3 regions of the Xanthobacter sp. 91 genome follow, and region 2 is predicted to be linked to each of the others. Evidence: riboswitches for the same ligand, from Rfam matches in the RefSeq annotation. Region 2 holds a riboswitch; each other region holds the start of a gene.
The links. A riboswitch is a leader RNA that binds a small molecule or an ion and turns the genes downstream of it on or off. The one in region 2 is predicted to bind cobalamin.
Positions count from the first base shown of each region.

Region 1 (4,577 bases), 1.1 Mb from region 2:
CTTCGGCGCCGAGGGGGACGAGCCGGAGGTGGTGCATTTCTCCGTGGACGGCATCGAGGCCTCCAACGTCACCCGCGGCCACCGCTTCATGGCGCCCGAGCCCTTCACCGTGAAGCGGCTGGACGACTGGATGGCGAAGCTGGAGGCCGCCAAGGTGGTGGCCGACCGCGACCGCCGCAAGGAAATCATCCTCAACGACGCCAAGGACCTCGCGCTCGCCGCCGGCCTGGAGCTGGTGGAGGACGAGGGGCTGCTCGACGAGGTATGCGGGCTGGTGGAATGGCCCGTGGTGCTGATGGGATCGTTCGAGGAACGCTTCCTCGACATCCCGGACGAGGTGATCCGCGCCACCATCCGCGCCAACCAGAAGTGCTTCGTGCTGAAGGACCCCAAGACCGGGCGCCTCGCCAACCGCTTCATCCTCATCTCGAACCTCGTTGCCTCGGACGGCGGCGCGGCCATCGTCGCCGGCAACGAGCGGGTCATCCGCGCCCGCCTGTCGGACGCGAAATTCTTCTGGGATACGGACCGGCTGAACGGCCTCGCCAGCCGCATGCCCAAGTTCCAGTCCATCACCTTCCACGAGAAGCTGGGCTCGCAGGCCGAGCGCATCGAGCGCATAGTGCGCCTCGCCAAGGAGCTGGCCCCCAAGGTGGGCGCGTCGGTGGCGCTGGCCGAGGAGGCCGCTTTGGTGGCCAAGGCGGACCTGCTGACCGAGGTGGTGGGCGAGTTCCCCGAGCTGCAGGGCCTCATGGGCCGCTACTACGCGCAGGGCGAGAACCTGCCCCCGGAAGTCGCCGCCGCCTGCGAGGACCACTACAAGCCGCAGGGCCCGAACGACCGCGTGCCCACCGCGCCGGTTTCGGTGGCCGTGGCGCTGGCGGACAAGATCGACACGCTGGTGGGTTTCTGGGCGATCGATGAGAAGCCGACCGGGAGCAAGGACCCTTATGCGCTGCGCCGGGCGGCGCTGGGGGTGATCCGGATTGTGCTGGAGAATGAGGTTCGGCTGGGGCTGCGATCGTATTCGGCCCTCGGCCTAGACGGCATTTTCAGTAGCTTCCAATCGCTTGAGATAGAGCGGACCTTGTCTCTTTCTGAAGAGGTTGCTGGAAGGACAGGACGCCCTGACCTGGCAGACGAAGTTGAAACCCGTCTGACGGGAAGAGTGGTACCCGATGATCCAGATGAGCCCGATGCGCCAAAGTTCCTGGAACATCCGCGGTATCGTAATCGCATCCAATCGATTGCGTCCGACCTCCTCGCCTTCTTCGCCGACCGCCTGAAAGTCTACCTCCGCGACCGCGGCGTCCGTCACGATCTCGTTGATGCCGTCTTCGCCCTGGAAGGGCAGGACGACCTCCTCCTCGTCGTCCGCCGCGTGGAGGCCCTCGCCGCCTTCCTCGCCACCGAGGACGGCAGGAACCTCCTTGCCGGCTATCGCCGCGCGGTGAACATCCTGCGCATCGAGGAGAAGAAGGACGGCCGCGCCTTCGCCGGCCCCACCTCCGCCGCGCTGCTGAAGGAGCCGGCCGAGGAGCACCTCGCCGCCGCCATCGAGGACGTGAAGGCCCGCGTCTCCAGGGCCGTCGCGGCCGAGGATTTCGAGGCCGCCATGACCGCGCTGTCGGACCTGCGCCAGCCGGTGGATGCCTTCTTCGACGCCGTGACGGTGAACGACGCCGATCCCGCGCTGCGCGAGAACCGCCTGAAGCTCCTCGACGAAATCCGCGCCGCCACCCGCGGCATCGCCGATTTCGACCGCATCGAGGGGTAGGGCGCCCCGGCCGACTGCAACGCAGCGCAGCGGAGTGGAAGGAGAGCCGGGGGCCAGCGCAAGGAGCCTCCGCGCAGCGGGCAAAGCCCGAGACCGCCGGATATTGAAGCGCCTGCGGCGGTGCCTTGCGCTGGGCCCCGGCTCGGCGTTCCGGCTTCGCCGTCGCTGGTCCGGGGTTCTACGCCCTCATTTGACAATCCCGCCCGCCACTGCCTTTAGTGGCGGCGTCGAAGGTCCCGTGGTCCCACACGGGCGTAAAAGGGAATGCGGTGCGGGGAGACCCCCCAATGCCGCGGCTGCCCCCGCAACTGTCGGCGGTGAGCCCCTGCCAGACGCCACTGGAGCAATCCGGGAAGGCGGCGGGGGCGGTGAACCGCGAGCCAGGAGACCTGCCTTCGACGAGGTCCGCGCCGGGCGGGGTGCTCCGGTATTGCGTCCCTTCGAGCCCGTGCGCGCGGGCGCTCGCACCCGTGGACGTTTCGGTGGAGCGCGGCGCGATTCCCGACAGCACAGCACCCGAGCCGGGCGGCGACAGCGCGGAAGCCGGCTGCGCGCCCCAAGCTGCGCCAGAAGCCGCGCGCGAAACCGCCCCCGCCGTCACCCTCCTCATCTGCACCACCTGCCGCGCCCCCGGCAATGACGCCCCACCCGACGCCCAGCGTGACGGCGCCCGCCTCCTCGCCTCCGCCTGCGCCGCATCCCTCCCCGAAGGCGTCGCGGTGGAAGGCGTCGCGGTCGAAGGCGTTTCCTGTCTCGCCAATTGCAAGCGCGCGCTCTCCGCCGCCATGGTTCGCCGCGATGGCTGGACCTATGTGTTCGGCGACCTCTCCCCCGACAGCGCCGCTGACCTTCTCACCGGCGCCGCGCTTCTCGCAGGCTCGCCAGACGGCCTGATGCCCTGGCGCGGCCGGCCGGATGCTCTCAAGCGCGGCATGGTCGCGCGCATTCCCCCGCTTTTCCCCAAGGAGACCCGATGACCTCCCTCGCCCGCGTGCCCTGCACCATCGTCACCGGCTTCCTCGGTGCCGGAAAGACGACGCTGATCCGCCATGTGCTGGAGAATGCCGGCGGCAAGCGCCTCGCGGTGATCGTCAACGAGTTTGGCGACGTGGGCATCGACGGCGAGATCCTGAAGGGCTGCGGCATCGAGAGCTGCGACGAGGGCTCCATCGTGGAACTGGCCAACGGCTGCCTGTGCTGCACCGTGGCGGATGATTTCGTGCCGGCGCTGGACCAGATCCTCGCCCGCGCGCCGAAGGTGGATCATATCCTCATCGAGACCTCCGGCCTCGCGCTGCCGAAGCCGCTGGTGCAGGCCTTCCAGTGGCCGGCCATCAAGGGCCGGGTGACGGTGGACGGCGTGATCGCGGTGGTGGACGGCCCGGCGCTGGCGGAAGGCCGCGTCGCCCCTGATCTCGCCGCGCTGGACGCGCAGCGGGCCGGGGACGAAAGCCTCGACCATGACGATCCCGTGGAAGAAGTGTTCGAGGACCAGATCGCCTGTGCCGATCTCGTCATCCTCTCCAAGTCCGATCTGCTCGATGCGGCCGGATTCATCGCCGCCGAGAAGGCGGTGGCCGGCGCCCTGCCGCGCGCGGTGAAGCTGGTGCGATCCTCCGGCGGCAAGGTGGATCTGGCCGTGCTGCTCGGCCTCGGCGTCGGCGCGGAAGACCTGATCGACACCCGCCGCACCCATCACGACGACGAGGAAGACCACGACCACGACGAGTTCGAGAGCATCGTCCTCGCCTTGCCCGAGATCGCCGATCCCGCCGCGCTGGCCGCCCGCGTGGTGAAGGCGGCGGAGACGCCGGACGTGCTGCGCGTGAAGGGCTTCGCCGCTGTGGAAGGCAAGCCGCTGCGCCTGCTGGTGCAGGGCGTCGGCCCGCGCGTGTCGCACCATTTCGATCGCGCGTGGGGCGCGGGCGAGGCGCGGCGCGGGGCGCTGGTGGTCATCGGCCTCAAGGGCTTCGACCGCGCGGCGGTGGAACAGGCCATCCTCGGCTAGCCCATGCACATCCTCGCCACCACATCGACGAGCCTGGAGGAGTTGGCCGAGCCGGTCGACCTCGCCCAGCCGCCCGGCGACATGGTGGCGCTCTCCTTCACCGACAGCGATCTCATCGCCCTCGCCGCCGCCTGGCGGGCGCGCGGCGGTGCGGTGCCTAGCCTGCGCCTCGCGCGGCTGAAGGATCTGCGCCACCCCATGTCCGTGGACCTGTGGGTGGAGAAGATCGCGGCCAAGGCGAAGGTGGTGCTGGTGCGCCAGCTCGGCGGGCTGGATTGGTGGCGTTACGGCGCCGAGCAATTGGCCGCCACGGCCCGCGCCCGTGGTATCGCCCTTGCGCTGCTGCCCGGCGAGGACCAGGACGACCCGCGCCTCGCCGCCCTCTCCACGCTGCCGCAGGATACGCTCGCCCGCTGGCTCGGCTATTTCCGTGCGGGTGGGCCGGCGAACATGGCGGCCCTGCTCGCCGCCATGGGCGAGGCGGCGGGCTTTCCCGCGCCCCATGCCATCCCCGTGCCGCACCCCGTGCCGGCCACCGCCTTCCACCGCCCCGGCGCCGGCCTCGCGACGCTGGAGGAGGTGCGTGGGCGGGACAAGGGCAGGGAAGGGGAGGGGCGGCCGAACGCGCTCATCCTCTTCTACCGCTCCCAATGGCTCGCCGCCGACACCGCCGCCGTGGATGCGCTGGCTGTAGCGCTGGAAGCGCGGGGCATCGCCGCCCATTGCCTGTTCGTCCCCAGCCTCAAGGCGCCGGAGGCCCGCGCGGCCGTGCGGGCGGCGACGGCGGCGCTG
Region 1 is NZ_JNIB01000001.1:3,506,473-3,511,049, forward strand. Features, by position in the region: gene glyS (glycine--tRNA ligase subunit beta) at 1-1,777, shown strand, start outside; cobalamin riboswitch at 1,992-2,189, shown strand; gene A37E_RS0116475 (DUF1636 family protein) at 2,248-2,754, shown strand; gene cobW (cobalamin biosynthesis protein CobW) at 2,751-3,785, shown strand; gene cobN (cobaltochelatase subunit CobN) at 3,789-4,577, shown strand, end outside.
Region 1: another riboswitch for cobalamin. It lies ahead of A37E_RS0116475 (DUF1636 family protein); the one in region 2 lies ahead of A37E_RS0121420 (TonB-dependent receptor).

Region 2 (4,577 bases):
CGGATCGCCGCCAAGGAAGTGGTGATCGGCTTCGGCCACCCGGTCTACACCGTGGCCGACCCGCGCAACGTGGTCATCCGCGAGGTGGCGCGGCGGCTGTCCATCGAGGCGGGCGCGCTCCGCATGTTCGAGATCGCCAGCCGCATCGAGCAGGTGATGGGCGAGACCAAGAAGATGTTCGCCAATCTCGATTGGTTCAGCGCGGTCTCCTACCACATGATGGGGATACCCACGGCTCTGTTCACGCCACTCTTCGTCATCGCCCGCACGTCGGGCTGGAGCGCGCACATTCTGGAGCAGCGCGCCGACAACAAGATCATCCGCCCATCGGCCAATTATGTGGGGCCGGAGCACCAGGTGTTCGTGCCGCTGGAAGCGCGCGGTCGCGCCGCCGTCCGCGCGGCCTGAAAGAGAGACACATGCCCTATCTCGTCGCATCCGATCGCCCCGCCGCGCCTGCCGGCACCCGCTTCCGGGCCCTCGTGGAGGCCAATGGGATCCTGAAGATTCCCGGCACGCACAACGGCATGGCTGCGCTGCAGGCGAAGGCAGCCGGCTTCAATGCCCTCTATCTCTCCGGCGCCGCCATGACGGCGTCCATGGGCCTGCCGGACCTCGGCATCATCACCGTGGATGAAGTTGCTTTCTTCATCCGTCAGGTGGCCCGCGCGAGCGGCCTGCCGGTGCTGGTGGACGGCGACACCGGCTATGGCGAAGCGCTCAACGTGATGCACATGGTGCGCACTTTCGAGGAGGCTGGCGCCGGGGCGGTCCACATCGAGGATCAGCTTCTTCCGAAGAAATGCGGCCACCTGAACGACAAGAAGCTGGCGGACGCCCGCGACATGGCTGCCAAGGTAGCCGCCGCCGCCAAAGCCCGGCGCCACCTCTACCTCATCGCGCGGACCGACGCGGCGGCCAGCGAGGGGATCGACGGGGCGGTGGCCCGCGCCAAGCTCTACGTTGAAGCGGGAGCCGACGCCATCTTCCCCGAGGCGCTCAACGATGCGGAGATGTTCCGCGAATTCGCACGGCGCATGCCCGGCGTGCCGCTGCTCGCCAACATGACCGAGTTTGGCCGAACCCCCTTCTTCACCGCTTCCGAGTTCGAGGCTATGGGCTATCGTCTGGTGATCTGGCCCGTGTCATCGCTGCGGGTGGCCAACAAGGCACAGGAAACGCTCTACGCGACGCTTGCGCGCGATGGCTCCACGCAGGCAATGGTCGGCGAAATGCAGACGCGGGCCGAGCTCTACGATCTCATCGGCCTCAAGACCTTCGAGGCACTCGATGCGTCGATCGTTGCAACCGTGGTTCCGACGCTCGCGGCAGAGTGACGTCAACGGGTCAGGATTCAGAGCGCCCGGGAGCCGCGACGCTGACGATGCCACATTGTGGCATTTTCGCAGCAACTCGGGCGCTTTCCGTCTTTATCGTGGCGAGCCATTGACGCACCGCAAAATCTATCCGTATCGTTAAAGTGACGGTTCCCGAAAGGGATCAAAAGGGAACACGGTGATTCGGTGAGTCCGAAAATGCCGTGGCTGCCCCCGCAACTGTAAGCGGCGAGTCCTCTGCCATCAGCCACTGGGTCGCGAGATCTGGGAAGGCGGCAGACGGGCGGTGACCCGTGAGCCAGGAGACCTGCCGTCGATCGTGGTCACACGCGAGCTCATTGGGCGGGGTGTCCTGGTGGCGGTTTTCCAGCCTTTCTCGGCCGGGCGACCTCGTTCGCGGTGACGGACCACCCGCGCCGCCGAGTGTCTTCATGTCGTCCGTTCTGCTGTCCTTCCCCCGCCGCCCCGGTCGGGCCACGGCCCTCGTTGCCTTCCTTTCCGTCGCATCCGCTCCGTGTGCCTTTGCCCAGACGGCGGACGACCAAAATGCCGGTGACCTGCCCACCCTCGTTGTCAGCGCCACCGGCATTCCGACGCCCGAGACCGAGGTGGCGAGTTCGGTCAGCATCGTCACCGCCGACGACATCGCCCGGGCCCAGCAGCGCACACTCCCGGACGTGCTGCAGTCCCTGCCCGGCCTCAACGTGGTGCAGACGGGCGGCCCCGGAGGGCAGACCTCGGTTTTCATCCGGGGCACAAACTCCAATCATGTGAAGGTGTTGATTGACGGCATTGACGCCGGAAATCCCTCCACGCCCAACGGCGCCTTCGACTTCGGACAGCTCATGGCCTCCGATCTCGAGCGGGTGGAGGTGCTGCGCGGCCCGCAGTCGGGCCTCTATGGCTCGGACGCCATCGGCGGCGTCATTGCGGTCACCACAAAGAAGGGCGAAGGTCCGCCCAAGGTCACGGCCTATGTGGAGGGCGGAGCGCTCGGCACCTTCAACCAGTATGCAAGCCTCTCCGGTTCGACGGAAAAACTGTCGTATTCGTTCAACGTCACCCACTTCTCGTCCACCGACATTCCGGTGACGCCCCAGAACATCGCGCCCCCCTTCTGGCCGCTCAATCCCAACGCTTACGACAACTGGACGTATTCGACGCGTCTCGACTGGCAGGCGGCGGACAATTTCGCGGTCAACTTCGTTGCGCGCTACATCGACTCGAGCCTCGCCTTCACGCCGGACACCTATCCCCCGCCCACCTATTCCGGCGTGCCGGCCGCGCAGCGTTCCACGTCCTATGCCAGCATGTTCTTCACCAAGGGCGAAGGGGTGTGGAAGGCTTTCGATGATCGCCTCATAACCACCTTCGGTGTGAGCGAGCTTTCAACGTCCAATCCCACCGTCGGGCCGAACACGTCAGTGAACGGCACCTATGAGGGCGACCGGCAGATCTATTACCTGCGGTCCAACTACGCCTTCGCGCCGGGACAGAACCTGCTGGTGGGTGCTGAGCGGCGCAACGAGAGCATGACCTCCTCCACCGCCTACACATCCATCGACGCCGCGACAGGAGACACGGGCGTGTATGCGGAGTATCAGGGCAATCTCTGGAACCGGCTCTTCTTTGCCGCCAACGTGCGCTACGACAGCGACGACAGCTTCGGCGACCACACCACCTTCCGTCTCGCCCCTGCTCTTCTGTTCGACGAGACCGGCACCAAGCTGAAAGCGAGCTACGGCACGGGCTTTAAGGCCCCCACGCTCTACCAGCTTTATGCGCCCTATTACGGCAACCTGAACCTGCTGCCGGAAGAAAGCACCGGATGGGACGCAGGCTTTGAGCAGAAAGCATTCGGGGACCGGGTGCTGTTCGGCGTGACCTACTTCCACAACAACATCACCAACCTCATCAGCTACGATCCGGTGACGTATCAGAACATCAACATTTCAAATGCCGTGTCGCAGGGTGTTGAGGCGTTCATCGCCGTCAAGGTCACCGACAGCATTGATGCGCGCGTGGACTATACCTACACCGACGTGGTCGGATATGTGCCCCCTGGCCTGCCGTTTGGCGCCGCCTGTGCGCCCATCGACGCCACGTCCTGCAATCCCCTGCGGCGGCCCAACAACAAGGTGAGCCTTACCCTCGGCTGGCGGCCGACCGACGAACTCGACCTCACGGCGAGCCTCGTCTACGCGTCCTCCTGGTGGGACATCGTGCGTCTCACCTCGAACTACATCGACCAGCCCGGCTATACGGTGGTCAACGTTGCCGCCAACTATAAGTTGAACGCCAACGCCACGCTTTTTGGGCGCATCGACAACCTGTTCGACCAGACCTACGAAAATCCCAACGGCTTTCTTGCTCCCGGCTTCGGCGCCTATGGCGGTGTGAAGCTCACATGGTGAGGGAAGCTGCGCGGCGCCTTGCGAGCGTGCTCGTCGCCGTGTGGCACCTTCTGCTGACGCAGGGGGCGTTTGCCGAAGCTGGGCGCACAGCCGCCCTGCTTCGCGTCGTCTCGCTCAACCTGTGCGCGGATGAACTGGTGTTGCGCCTTGCCGATCCGGGACAGGTCGCATCCGTCACGTTTCTCGCCCGCGACCCCCGCGCCTCTAACGTCGCGGACCTTGCCCGCACCGTGCCGATGAACCGGGGTTTGGCCGAGGAGATCGTCCCCCTGAAGCCGGATCTGGTCATTGTCGGGGCCTATACCACGCGCACCACCACGGCCATGCTGCGCCGACTTGGCTTCGAGGTGCTGGAACTGGATATTCCCCGAACTCTGGGTGAGGCGTATGCCCAGATCCGTATGGTGGCCGCGCGGCTTGGCGTGCCGGAGCGGGGCGAGCAGACGGTGCGGGAGATGGAGGTCGGGTTCGCCCGGCTGCCGGCCGTCGCAGAGAACCACCCCACAGCGGTGGTCCTGCGGCCCAATGGCTTCACGGTCGGCCGGGGCTCGATCTCTGACGAGGTGATGCAGAAGGCCGGTCTATCGAACCTTGCCGCCCGCCTGTCCACCGACAGGAAGGGACAACTGACACTTGAGGAGATCGTGCGCGCGAACCCCGACCTCCTCATCATCAATGCGGAGAAGGACGCGCCTCCCTCACTCGCCGATGGGCTCCTGCGCCACCCGGTATTGGCCGCATTTGCAACCGCCGGACGGTCCGTCGCACTGCCGCCCCGGCTTTGGACGTGTGCCGGTCCCGCGCTCACCGAGGCCGCGGCGCGTCT
Region 2 is NZ_JNIB01000001.1:4,585,977-4,590,553, reverse strand. Features, by position in the region: partial or broken gene A37E_RS0121430 (citrate/2-methylcitrate synthase) at 1-408, shown strand, start outside; gene prpB (methylisocitrate lyase) at 420-1,337, shown strand; cobalamin riboswitch at 1,468-1,667, shown strand; gene A37E_RS0121420 (TonB-dependent receptor) at 1,769-3,751, shown strand; gene A37E_RS0121415 (ABC transporter substrate-binding protein) at 3,745-4,577, shown strand, end outside.

Region 3 (4,577 bases), 4.5 Mb from region 2:
ACCGCGAACGCCTTCAGCCCCAGCACCGCGCCCATGGTGGCGCCGGTGAGGGTGACGGGGGCGATGAGCACGCCGGCGAAGGCGGCGGTCATGGACGACAGGGCGTAGGAGAAGGTGATGACGCGCCGCGTGTCGATGCCCATCAGGCCCGCCGCGTCGCGGTCATTGGCGGTGGCCACCACGGCCTTGCCGAAGATGGACCGCCGGTTGAAGATTTCCACCGCCAGCATTATGGCGAGCGCGCCGATGACGATGGCGATCTCCATGGGCTGGATGCGCACCGGCCCGATGGTGAGCGCCGCCTCGGGCAGCGGGGAGGGGAAGCGCAAAGCGTCGCGGCCCCAGATGTTCTCGGCGAGATTGCGGAAGATGATGCCGAGGGCGATGGTCGCCATGATCCAGCCGGCTTCCGACTTCGCCTTCACCGCCTGCCGCACGCCGAGCCATTCCACCACCGCGCCCTGCGCGAGGCCGAAGGCGAAGACGATGGGCAGCATGAGCAGGTAGGCCCACAGGGTGCCGAGCGCCTGCCCGATGAGGAAATTGATGGTGGTGAGGCCCACCAGCGCCCCGAGCATCAGGGCCTCGCCCTGGCCGAAGTTCAGGGTTTTCGAGGTGGCGAAGGTGAGCTGGTAGCTGAAGGCGATGACGCCGTAGATCATGCCTACGGCGATGCCGCTCACGATGAGCTGCGACAGGACGTTCATGACGGTCTCCGGAAGGGGGCGCGGCCCCCGCGTCGGGGCAGGGTTCCGGGCGAACCGGCCGCCGCGCTCCATGGCGCGGCGATCCGAATGGTGTGGGCGAAGGGGCGGGTCGTTGGGGCCGGTTATGAACCGATACCCCACCCAGTGCCGTCATGCCCCGGCTTGTCCGGGGCATCCACTTCGCCGCTGGGCCGGCGCCCATTCATCAGAGCGGCCTTCCAGACTTTCCGTGGGTCCCCCGGAACCCGGCTGGTGCCGGGTTCCTTTTCCAAGAGCCGGAAGTCGGCAGAAGCCAACTTCCGGACAAGCCGGGGGACGACGGTGCACACAGTGGCTGGGTCAGCGAACCGGAACTCGAGCCCGCTCAGCCTCAGTTCTTGGGCTTCACACGCACCGCCTTGTCGCCGGCGATGTCTTCGGGATGGGCGGCGACGACGCGGCCGTCCTTGACGAGGCCGAACACCGGGATGTTGGCGGTGATGGCCTCGTGGTCGGTGGCGGAGAAGGGCTTGTCGTAGACGGTGACGACGCCCTCGACCTTGGTGTTGAGGTTTTCCAGCGCGTCGCGGACCTTGCGGCCGTCGGTGGAGCCGGCCTGCTTGATGGCGGCGGCGAGCAGCAGCACCGAATCATAGCCCTGCGCGGCCGAGACCGGCGAAGGCATGCGATCGATCTTGTAGGCGGCCTGATAGGCCTCGATGAACGCCTTGCGCTTGGGGGTGTCGGGCAGCTGGATGAAGGTCTGCGGCATCATCGCGCCGTTGCCGTTGGCACCGGCGGTGTCGATGAAGTTGGCCATGGAGAGCGTCCACGAGCCGATCATGGGCACCTTCCAGCCGAGCTTGGCCATGCCGTTGGCGATCTGCGCCAGCTCGGGGCCGATGGCGTAGGTCAGCACCACGTCGGCGCCGGCTTCCTTGGCGCGCAGCAGCTGCGCGGTCATGTCGGTATCGCCGATGTTGAACTTCTCTTCGGCGACCGGCTTCACGCCCATGGTGGCGAGGGCCTTCACCAGATCGGCGCGGCCGAGCTGGCCGTAATTGGTCGAGTCGGCGAGGATGGCCGGCTTCTTGAAGCCCTGCCGCTTCACCGCTTCCTCGGCGATCATGGCGCTCTGGATGGCGTCGTTCGCGGAGGTGCGGAAGATGTAGTTGTTCTTGTTGTCCGGCGGCACGAACTGCTTGGAGATCAGGGTGCCGGTGGCCACGTTGTTGATCACCGGGATCTCGGCTTCCTGGTAGAAGCGCTGGGAGGCGAGGGCGACGCCGGTGTTGATGTAGCCGAGGGTGGCGACGACGCCTTCCTTGTTGATCAGCTCCTGGGCGATCTGCACGCCCACCTCGTTCTTGGCCTCGTCATCGCGCTCGATGAGCTGCAACGGACGGCCGAGCACGCCGCCGGCCTTGTTGACCTCTTCCACCGCGAGCTTCACGCCGTCGCGCATGCTGACGCCCATGGAGGACGAGCCGCCGGTGAAGGGGCCGGTCAGGCCGATTTTGATGGGGTCGGCGGCGTAAGCTGCACCGGAAAAGGCAAGCCCGAAAACGGCAACGCCTGCGGCCAAAGCCGCGACCATGCTCCTCAGTCGCATCTTCTACTCCCTGTGTTCCCGATTATTCGGTTATTATACTTTTGTAGTACCCGCCCGCTCGGTGGCGGGGCGGCTCTCAATCGTTTAAGCGAATTGAGCGGGGCGCGCCACCATAACCTAGCGGAATGTCGGGTGCGGCCTTTGCTGCTGCCGTTTTTGCAGGCAGCCGCACGCTCGCGATGCGGGTCGCCGGTGATTTCGGACCACGCATTGTTGAAGCAATGAGCAAGATGTGATCGGGCGATACGCCTCCCGGCGCGGTCTTTCCGCAGTTGCGTTCAGGTTTTTGCATCTGCGAAGGTGCCGTTGACGCAGGGGGCGGCCGCCGCCTATGGTCGCGGTGACGGTTCCCGCAAGGGATCAAAAGGGAACGCGGTGCTCCGGTCTCACCGGAAATGCCGTGGCTGCCCCCGCAACTGTAAGCGGCGAGTCCTCTGCCATCAGCCACTGGGTCGCGAGACCTGGGAAGGCGGCAGTCTAGGCGATGACCCGCGAGCCAGGAGACCTGCCGTCAGCCGTGGTCACGCGCGAGCACGTCGGGCGGGGTTCTCCTGATGGCGGTTTTTCCGGGCCCGATATGGCCGGGAATGCCTCGTTCGCGGTGACGGACCACCCGTGCCGTCGAGTGCCTTCATGTCTTCCGCCGTCCCGTCCCGATCCCGCCGCGCACTGCCGGCCGCGGCCCTGCTCACGCTCGCCTGTGTTCCGCTTGCCTGTGTTGCGCCCGCCCTCGCCCAGACGGCGGACGACCAGAATGCGGGCGACCTGCCCACCATCGTGGTGAGCGCCACCGGCATTCCCACGCCCGAGACCGAGGTGGCGAGTTCCGTCAGCATCGTCACCGAGCAGGACATCGCCCGCAACCAGCAGCGCACCCTGCCGGACGTGCTGCAATCGCTGCCCGGCCTCAACGTGGTGCAGACGGGCGGGCCGGGCGGCACCACATCGGTGTTCATCCGCGGCACCAATTCCAACCATGTGAAGGTGCTGATCGACGGCATCGACGCCGGCAATCCCGCCGCCACCAACGGCGCGTTCGATTTCGGCAAGTTGCTGGCGTCCGATCTCGAGCGGGTGGAGGTGCTGCGCGGCCCGCAGTCCGGCCTCTATGGCTCGGATGCCATCGGCGGCGTCATCTCCATCACCACCAAGAAGGGCGAGGGGCCGCCCAAGGTGTCCGCCTATGCGGAGGGCGGCGCGCTCGGCACCTTCAACCAGTATGCGAGCCTCACCGGCGCCACCGAGAAGCTGGCCTATTCGTTTAACGTCACCCACTTCTCGTCCACCGAGATCCCGGTGACGCCGCAGAACATCGTGCCCCCCTTCTGGCCGCGCAATCCCAACGCCTACGACAACTGGACCTACTCCACCCGGCTCGACTGGCAGGCCACCGAAACCTTCGCGGTGAATTTCGTCGCCCGCTACATCGACACCAGCCTCGCCTTCACGCCGGACGTCTTCCCCCCGCCCACCTATGCCGGCATCCCGGCGGCGCTGCGCTCCACCGCCTATACGGGCATGTTCTTCACCAAGGGGGAGGGCGTGTGGACCGCGCTGGACGGCGCTCTCGTCACCTCCTTCGGCGCCAGCGAGCTGACCACGTCGAACCCCACCGTGGGGCCGAACCCGAGCGTGAACGGCACCTATGACGGCGACCGGCAGGTCTATTACGTGCGCTCCAACTATCTGATGGCGCCGGGCCAAAACCTGCTGGTGGGCGCCGAGCGGCGGAACGAGTCCATCACCTCCTCCACCGCCTACACCAATGTGGACGCCTCCACCGGCGACACGGGCGTCTATGCCGAGTACCAGGGCAACGTCTGGAACCGGCTCTTCTTCGCCGCCAACGTGCGCTACGACGCCGACGACAGCTTCGGCGACCACACCACCTTCCGCCTCGCCCCGGCGCTGCTGTTCGACGAGACCGGCACCAAGCTGAAGGCGAGCTACGGCACCGGCTTCAAGGCGCCCACGCTTTACCAGCTCTACGCGCCCTACTACGGCAATGTGAACCTCCAGCCGGAGGAGAGCGAAGGCTGGGATGCGGGCTTCGAGCAGAAGGCGTTCGGCGAGCGCGTGCTGTTCGGGGTGACATACTTCCACAACAACATCACCAACCTCATCAGCTACGATCCGGTGACGTTCCAGAACGTCAACATCTCCAGCGCCGTGACCCAGGGCGTGGAGGCGTTCGTGGCGGTGAAGGTGACGGACCGCATCGATGCGCGGGTGGACTACACCTACACCGACGTGGTGGGCTATGTGCCGCCGGGCCAGCC
Region 3 is NZ_JNIB01000001.1:99,008-103,584, reverse strand. Features, by position in the region: gene A37E_RS0100660 (branched-chain amino acid ABC transporter permease) at 1-707, opposite strand, end outside; gene A37E_RS0100655 (ABC transporter substrate-binding protein) at 1,078-2,298, opposite strand; cobalamin riboswitch at 2,626-2,826, shown strand; gene A37E_RS0100650 (TonB-dependent receptor) at 2,932-4,577, shown strand, end outside.
Region 3: another riboswitch for cobalamin. It lies ahead of A37E_RS0100650 (TonB-dependent receptor); the one in region 2 lies ahead of A37E_RS0121420 (TonB-dependent receptor).